Linked DNA regions of Labrys monachus. The protein of the gene in region 1 interacts with the protein of each later gene in a pairwise test. Links are inferred from orthologs where the notes say so. Each region holds a gene or a part of one and is shown in the gene's direction. Other genes may lie near its edges.

Evidence for each region.
Region 2: the proteins of J3R73_RS24710 (region 1) and J3R73_RS17880 interact in binary tests that used the Escherichia coli proteins (3 or more experiments, as listed by UniProt). The link is inferred for Labrys monachus from one-to-one orthologs.

The regions. Positions count from the first base shown.
Region 1 is NZ_JAUSVK010000001.1:5,401,839-5,404,930, reverse strand. What follows is about bases 173-2,948. They hold J3R73_RS24710 (2Fe-2S iron-sulfur cluster-binding protein), read left to right. Parts: upstream 173-1,288; coding sequence 1,289-1,609; downstream 1,610-2,948. Other genes in these bases: J3R73_RS24700 (hypothetical protein), read left to right, coding at 2,794-2,948; dgcA (N-acetyl-D-Glu racemase DgcA), read left to right, coding at 1,606-2,589; J3R73_RS24715 (apolipoprotein A-IV repeat region-like domain-containing protein), read right to left, coding at 173-887. Also shown: more of J3R73_RS24715, read right to left, coding at 1-172; more of J3R73_RS24700, read left to right, coding at 2,949-3,092. UniProt on the Escherichia coli protein: Ferredoxin are iron-sulfur proteins that transfer electrons in a wide variety of metabolic reactions. Although the function of this ferredoxin is unknown it is probable that it has a role as a cellular electron transfer protein.
Region 2 is NZ_JAUSVK010000001.1:3,924,282-3,927,521, reverse strand. What follows is about bases 101-3,024. They hold J3R73_RS17880 (HesB/IscA family protein), read left to right. Parts: upstream 101-1,335; coding sequence 1,336-1,713; downstream 1,714-3,024. Other genes in these bases: J3R73_RS17865 (DsbA family protein), read left to right, coding at 2,484-3,008; J3R73_RS17870 (DUF1467 family protein), read left to right, coding at 2,117-2,401; J3R73_RS17875 (TfoX/Sxy family protein), read left to right, coding at 1,742-2,104; J3R73_RS17885 (SUF system Fe-S cluster assembly protein), read left to right, coding at 831-1,214; J3R73_RS17890 (cysteine desulfurase), read left to right, coding at 101-819. Outside these bases: more of J3R73_RS17890, read left to right, coding at 1-100; J3R73_RS17860 (DUF2842 domain-containing protein), read right to left, coding at 3,125-3,240. UniProt on the Escherichia coli protein: Is able to transfer iron-sulfur clusters to apo-ferredoxin. Multiple cycles of [2Fe2S] cluster formation and transfer are observed, suggesting that IscA acts catalytically.

The DNA.
Region 1 (3,092 bases):
GAGGAGATGCGGCCGGCGACCGATCCCAAGGCGAGGGTCAGGTCGTCATGGGCGACAACGATGGCCGAGCGGACGCGGTCGGCATTGCCGACGATGGCCTCGCGCTGCGCCGACAGGTCCTCGACCAGCGAACGGATGCGCTGCTCGCTCTCCGAATAGGAGCGCTCGAGCATGGAGACCTCGTTGTGGACCATGATCTCGAGCTCGCTCGCGCGGGCGAGGGCGCGGTCGATGCCGTCGCCCATGGCCGCGACCTCGCGCCGGATCGCCTGGCCCACCGAGGTGACGGATTCGGATGCCGCGCCTTCGGGCTCGGCCAGACGCAGGGCGACCTGGGTCATGGACCGCGTCACATAGCGCATCTCCTGGGCGCGCCAGAATAGCGCCGCCATGGCGAAGAAGAAGACGGGCGGAAGCAGGATGGAGAGGACGCCGAGCGCGAGGCCGGGGCTGGCCTGGTAGGTCGCCGGATTGAAGAGGGCGCCGACCTGGATATTCCCCGTCACCCGCAACAGGAAGATGCCGCCGGCGAACCACAGCGCGCTCAAGGCGACAGCAATATAATAGGGCATCAGCGACGGGCGGCGCTGCAGGGCCTGGAGCAACTGCCCCACGCTCGCCCGGTCGTCATTGGCCGGGGCGCGGCGCTCCCTGGCAAAGGCCTTCTCCGGCGCCCGTACCGCAGCGGGCTTTTCCTGAGCGCGCGACACGGAAGGCCGCGCCTTCGGCTCCGGCTCGATATCGAAATTGAAGCCGTCGTCGACCTTGGGCAATTGAGCACGCTCACCGTCTGTCGCGTCGGCGCCGGATTTGCTCATGTTGAGCGCTTCCTCGATCGCAGACAGGGCGGCGTCGGCCGGATCCTGCACCTTCGACTTCTTCGACATAACGTGCCTCACGCCACTTAATCGCCGCCGCCCGCGTGAACCCGAAATCATCCACGCGACCAGAGGCATCAGTCTCCACATCGCTTCGGATGAAGCGATGCCACATGGTCCCCGAAACGAGGACGCAGGTGCCGTACTAAAATCCTATCCTGCGCGATCCCGAATTAAAACCGCCGCCGGCAGCTTTCATACAGCATCGTTAACGACTTTTTTACCACTCTTGAAGCGCGAAAAAACCGTCTAATTTCGGAGTTTCCCCTGATTCAAGCAGGATAAGCGCAGCCCTCGCGCGCCCGGCCTGGATTTTCCGGCGATTCTGCCGACGGAAATCGGGGCCCCTCCACACTGGAACCGTGCCGGACGGGTCTGTATAGAACCTCTATCGAAAGCCGGGACCCACCATGGTAAGAATCAATTTCCGCGATCACAAGGGACAGATTCGAGAGGTCGAGGCCGAAGCCGGCTCGACTGTGATGGAAGCAGCCATCCGTAACGGCATTCCGGGCATTCTGGCCGAATGCGGAGGCGCCTGCGCTTGCGCGACCTGCCATGTCTATGTCGACGAGGCCTTCATGCCGCTGGTCGGGGAGCCCGAGCCGATGGAGGAGGACATGCTGGACTTCGCCTTCGATGTCCGGCCGACATCTCGCCTGTCCTGCCAGATCCGCGTGCGCGACAATCTCGACGGCCTCACCGTCACCACGCCCGAGAAGCAGGCATGAGCCGGCGCCTTTCCATCGCCGTGGAGCGCTGGCCGCTGGCAGCCGTCTTCACGATCGCGCGGGGCTCGCGCACCGAAGCGGTCGTGGTGGTGGTGGAAATCTCGTGCGGCGATCATGTCGGGCGGGGCGAATGCGTGCCTTATGCCCGCTATGGCGAGACGGTGGAGGGTATTGCCGAGGCCATCGAAGCGCAGCGGGCCGCCATCGAGGCGGAGGCAAGCCGGGACGCGCTGCAGCGCTCGATGCCCCCGGGCGCCGCACGCAATGCGGTCGATTGCGCGCTGTGGGACCTTGAGGCGAAGATCGCCGGCCGGCCGGTCTGGCAGTTGGCCGGGCTGCCGCAGCCTCGCCCGGTGACGACGGCCTATACGCTCTCCCTCGGAGATGCCGACGCCATGGGCGAGGCGGCCGCCGCCGCGGCGCACCGGCCCCTGCTGAAGGTGAAGCTCGGCAGGCCCGACGATGCCGCGCGCATCGCGGCGGTGCGGCGCAACGCACCGCATTCGAGCCTGATCGTCGATGCCAATGAGGGATGGCGGGCGGACGACCTCGCCCGCAACTTCGCCGCCTGCGCACAGGCCGGCGTCGTGCTGATCGAGCAGCCCCTGCCGGCCTCGGAGGACGCCGCCCTTGCCGAAATCGAGCGCATCGTCCCGGTCTGCGCCGACGAATCGCTGCATGACCGGGCCTCCCTACCCGGACTGGCGGGGCGTTACGACGCGATCAACATCAAGCTCGACAAGGCCGGCGGCCTGACCGAAGCGATCGCGCTGGCCCGCGACGCCTCCGCTCTCGGCTTCGACCTGATGATCGGATGCATGGTCGGAACCTCGCTGGCGATGGCGCCGGCGCTGCTCCTGGCCGGCCAGGCCCGTGTCGTCGACCTCGACGGGCCGCTCCTGCTGGCGAAGGACCGCCAAGCCGGCCTGCTCTATGAAGGCAGCACTGTCCATCCGCCCGATCCTGCCCTCTGGGGCTGACCCCGGAGACGGCGGTTCGGCAGGGCGCGGCGACGGACGGGCGTCGCGGCCGGTGCGGTCCTTGAACGAAACAACGGCATCGGGGAAAACTCGGCGGGGCGTTAGCTCTCCCCGGCCGTATGCCTTATAGAGAGGTAACACTCGCCTTCGAGTGATTCGTTAATATTTTCATGCCCGTGTTCTTAAATTGACGAGCGCCATTTGATGCAACCGGTTCCGCCGCAGCCTCTCCTGAGCGAAGAGGATTATGGTGCCATCGAGGCGGCAGTCATGGAAACGGCGCGCGGTCGCTGGTTCCTGGCCGAATATGCCCGCCGGAATCGCAATGCCGACACGGCGGCGGTGCTTGCCGCCATACACCGACTGGAGCGTCTGGTCGAAAGCGCCGCTTCGACGGATGCCCGCAGCGAGGTCGCCAAGGGAATGGCGAATATCGCCCGGGCAATCGCCGAGGCGGAAATACCGCTTTCGGCCGATACCGCGGGTGCGGCGATCCGGCGCAT
Region 2 (3,240 bases), 1.5 Mb from region 1 along the record:
GAGCGGGCCGGCGCGGTGCTGAAATGGGCGCCGGTGCGCGAAGACGGCTCCTTCGACCTCGAAGTCTTCGAAAGGCTGCTCACGCCGCGCACCAAGATCGTGGCGATCACCCATATGTCGAATGTGCTGGGCACGGTGACGCCGCTCAAGGATATCGTGGCGATGGCCCATGCCCGCGGCATCCCGGTGCTCGCCGACGGCAGCCAGGGCGCGGTGCATCTCGACGTCGATGTGCAGGACCTCGATGTCGATTTCTATGCCTTCACCGGCCACAAGGTCTACGGGCCGACCGGCATCGGCGTGCTCTACGGCAAGAAGGAATGGCTCGAGCGGATGCCGCCTTTCAATGGCGGCGGCGAGATGATCGGCGAAGTCACCGAGGACAACGTCACCTATGCGGCTCCCCCGCATCGCTTCGAGGCGGGGACGCCGCCCATCGTCCAGGCCATCGGCCTCGGCGCGGCGCTGGACTACATGATGGCGCTCGGACGCGAGAATATCCGTGCACATGAGGAGAAGCTGCTGCATTATGCCCGTGAGCGGCTGTCGAAGCTCAATTCGGTCCGGATCTTCGGCGAGGCGCCGGGCAAGGGCGGCATCGTATCGTTCGAACTGAAGAACGCCCATGCGCATGACGTCGCCACGGTGCTCGACCGCCACGGTGTGGCGGTGCGGGCGGGAACGCATTGCGCCCAGCCGCTTTTGGCGCGATATGGCGTGACATCGACATGCCGTGCTTCCTTCGGGCTCTACAATACGCTCGAGGAGGTCGACATGCTCGTCGAGGCGCTGAACAAGGCGCAGACCTTTTTTGCATGACGGAGGCATTCATGGCCGACGCAGATCTGGCCGAGACCAGGCCCAATGAACCCGCCGTGGCCGGTGCGACCGCACTGCCGCCCGAGGAGATAGACCGGCTGACCGATGGCATCGTCGCGGCGCTGAAGACGGTCTACGATCCCGAAATTCCCGCCGACATCTATGAACTCGGCCTGATCTACCGCGTCGAGATCGCGGATGACCGCAAGGTGTCCATCGACATGACGCTGACGGCGCCGGGCTGCCCCGTCGCCGGGGAGATGCCCGGCTGGGTCGAAAACGCGGTCCTGAGCGTTCCCGGCGTGTCGGACGTGCAGGTCACCATGGTCTTCGATCCGCCGTGGGACCAGTCGCGCATGTCGGACGAGGCGCGCGTGGCGCTCGACATGTGGTGAGGGCCGAGGGGCTCGCATTCTCCAGGCCCTCGCATTGTCCTGGAATCGAGCCTATATTGGGGTCGTATCGTCCGAGGGCCGGGCCTTGAACCCGGCGCTGTTGGAGTGGCAAGTGAGCAAGATTCGTCCCAAGTTCAAAGTCGTGTCGCTGACGGATGCGGCGGCCGAGAAGATCAAGTCCATCATGGCGGGCGCCGACAGGCCCTTCGAAGGGGTGCGGGTCGGCGTGAAGAACGGCGGTTGTGCCGGCATGTCCTACACGATGGAATATGCCGAGGCGGTCCATCCTCTCGACGAGATCGTCGAGGACAAGGGCGTGAAGGTCCTGATCGACCCCAAGGCCGTGCTTTTCCTGCTCGGCACCGAGATGGACTACAAGACCGACAAGCTGTCGGCGCAATTCGTGTTCAACAATCCGAACCAGACATCCGCCTGCGGCTGCGGGGAATCGGTCGCCATCACGCCGGCTTCCGACGCGGCGTTGGAAGCGACGCCCTGAGGTCCGCCGATCGAGGTCTTTGCCGACGATGGATCCGGATCATCTGCGTGATCTCTTCGCCGGCCTGCCGCAATTGAGCATCAGGCGCTTGTTCGGCGGCGTCGGGCTCTATTCGGAGGGACGGGTGTTCGCGCTCGGCGCCTTCGAGCAGATCTGGATCAAGGCGGATGCGCAGACCATCCCGCTGTTCCAGCAGGCTGGTTCCGCTCCGTTCACCTATCAGGGCAGGACACGAACGGTGACCCTTCCCTATTGGAGCTTGCCGGACGAAGCGCTCGACGATCCCGAACAGGCGTTGAAATGGGCGAGGCTCGGGCTGGCCGCATCGCGGCGGGCATTCGAGGCAGGGCCTCGGCAACGTCGTGCCAGGGCCTTGCGGTCAACTTCTTGAGAAACGGACGCCATGTCGCCCCTGCTTTCGGTCGCCCTCTTCTTCGTCATCTGGTGGATGACGCTGTTCGCCATCCTGCCGCTCGGCGTCAAGAGCCAGTTCGAGGCCGGCGAGGTCGTGCCCGGCAGCGAAGGGGCGGCTCCGCAGCGGCCGATGCTGCTGCGCAAGGCGGCCCTGACGACCCTTGTCGCTGCCATTCTCTTTGCCTGTGTCTATGTGGTAGTGTCGCACCACCTCTTCTACCAGACGCTGTTCGATTTCGGTCCCGCCTCCGTCGAGGTCGGGCGAGGGGGCTGATCGGCGCCTCGTCCGGCGACGGCGCCGCCACGAACCCTCGCTTTCCGGCGCCAGCCTATCCCACGTGATCTGGAGGTCGAGCGTGAGCACCCTTTCCCAGCCGGTCGGTCCGCGCGATCACGCCCAGGGCCCCGCAGATGCGGCGGTCACGCTCGTCGAATATGGCGATTTCGAATGTCCCTATTGCGGGGAGACGGTGGGCGTCATCGACGCCGTGCGCGACCTCATGGGCGATCGGCTGCGCTATGTGTTCCGGCATTTTCCCGTGACGCGCCTGCATCCCCATGCCCATCGCGCCGCCGAGTTCTCCGAAGCCGCCGATGACATCGGCCGGTTCTGGCCGATGCATCGCATCCTCTACGACAATCAGGAGAGGCTCGACGACCGTTCGCTGCGTGCCTATGGCCGCAGGCTCGGCTTGAGCGAAGCGGCGATGGCGGATGCCTTCAACGACCGCTTCGCCGATCGTATCGAGGCGGATTTCCGCAGCGGCATCGACAGCGGCGTCAACGCCACGCCGACCTTGTTCGTCAACGGGCAGCGCTATGACGGCCGGCGCGACGTCAGGGGGCTGCACGCGGCGTTGCTGGCGGCGGCAGGCCTCTGACCCTTCCCGGGAGCGCGGACATCCTGTCCGCCCTTACACATTGCCGGCCGAGAATCGCGGGTCCGCGAGGCCGGTCCCGCACCTGCCGCCCGGTCGGACCCGGCGAGCCGCAGATGTCACCGCCGGTCGGCGGGCGCCTTGCGGGCCGGCTTTTCCATCCATTTGATGATGAGCATCGCCGGAAGCACCCAGGCCAGGCCGAGGGCCGCATAGAGGACCGGCTGGATCCAGA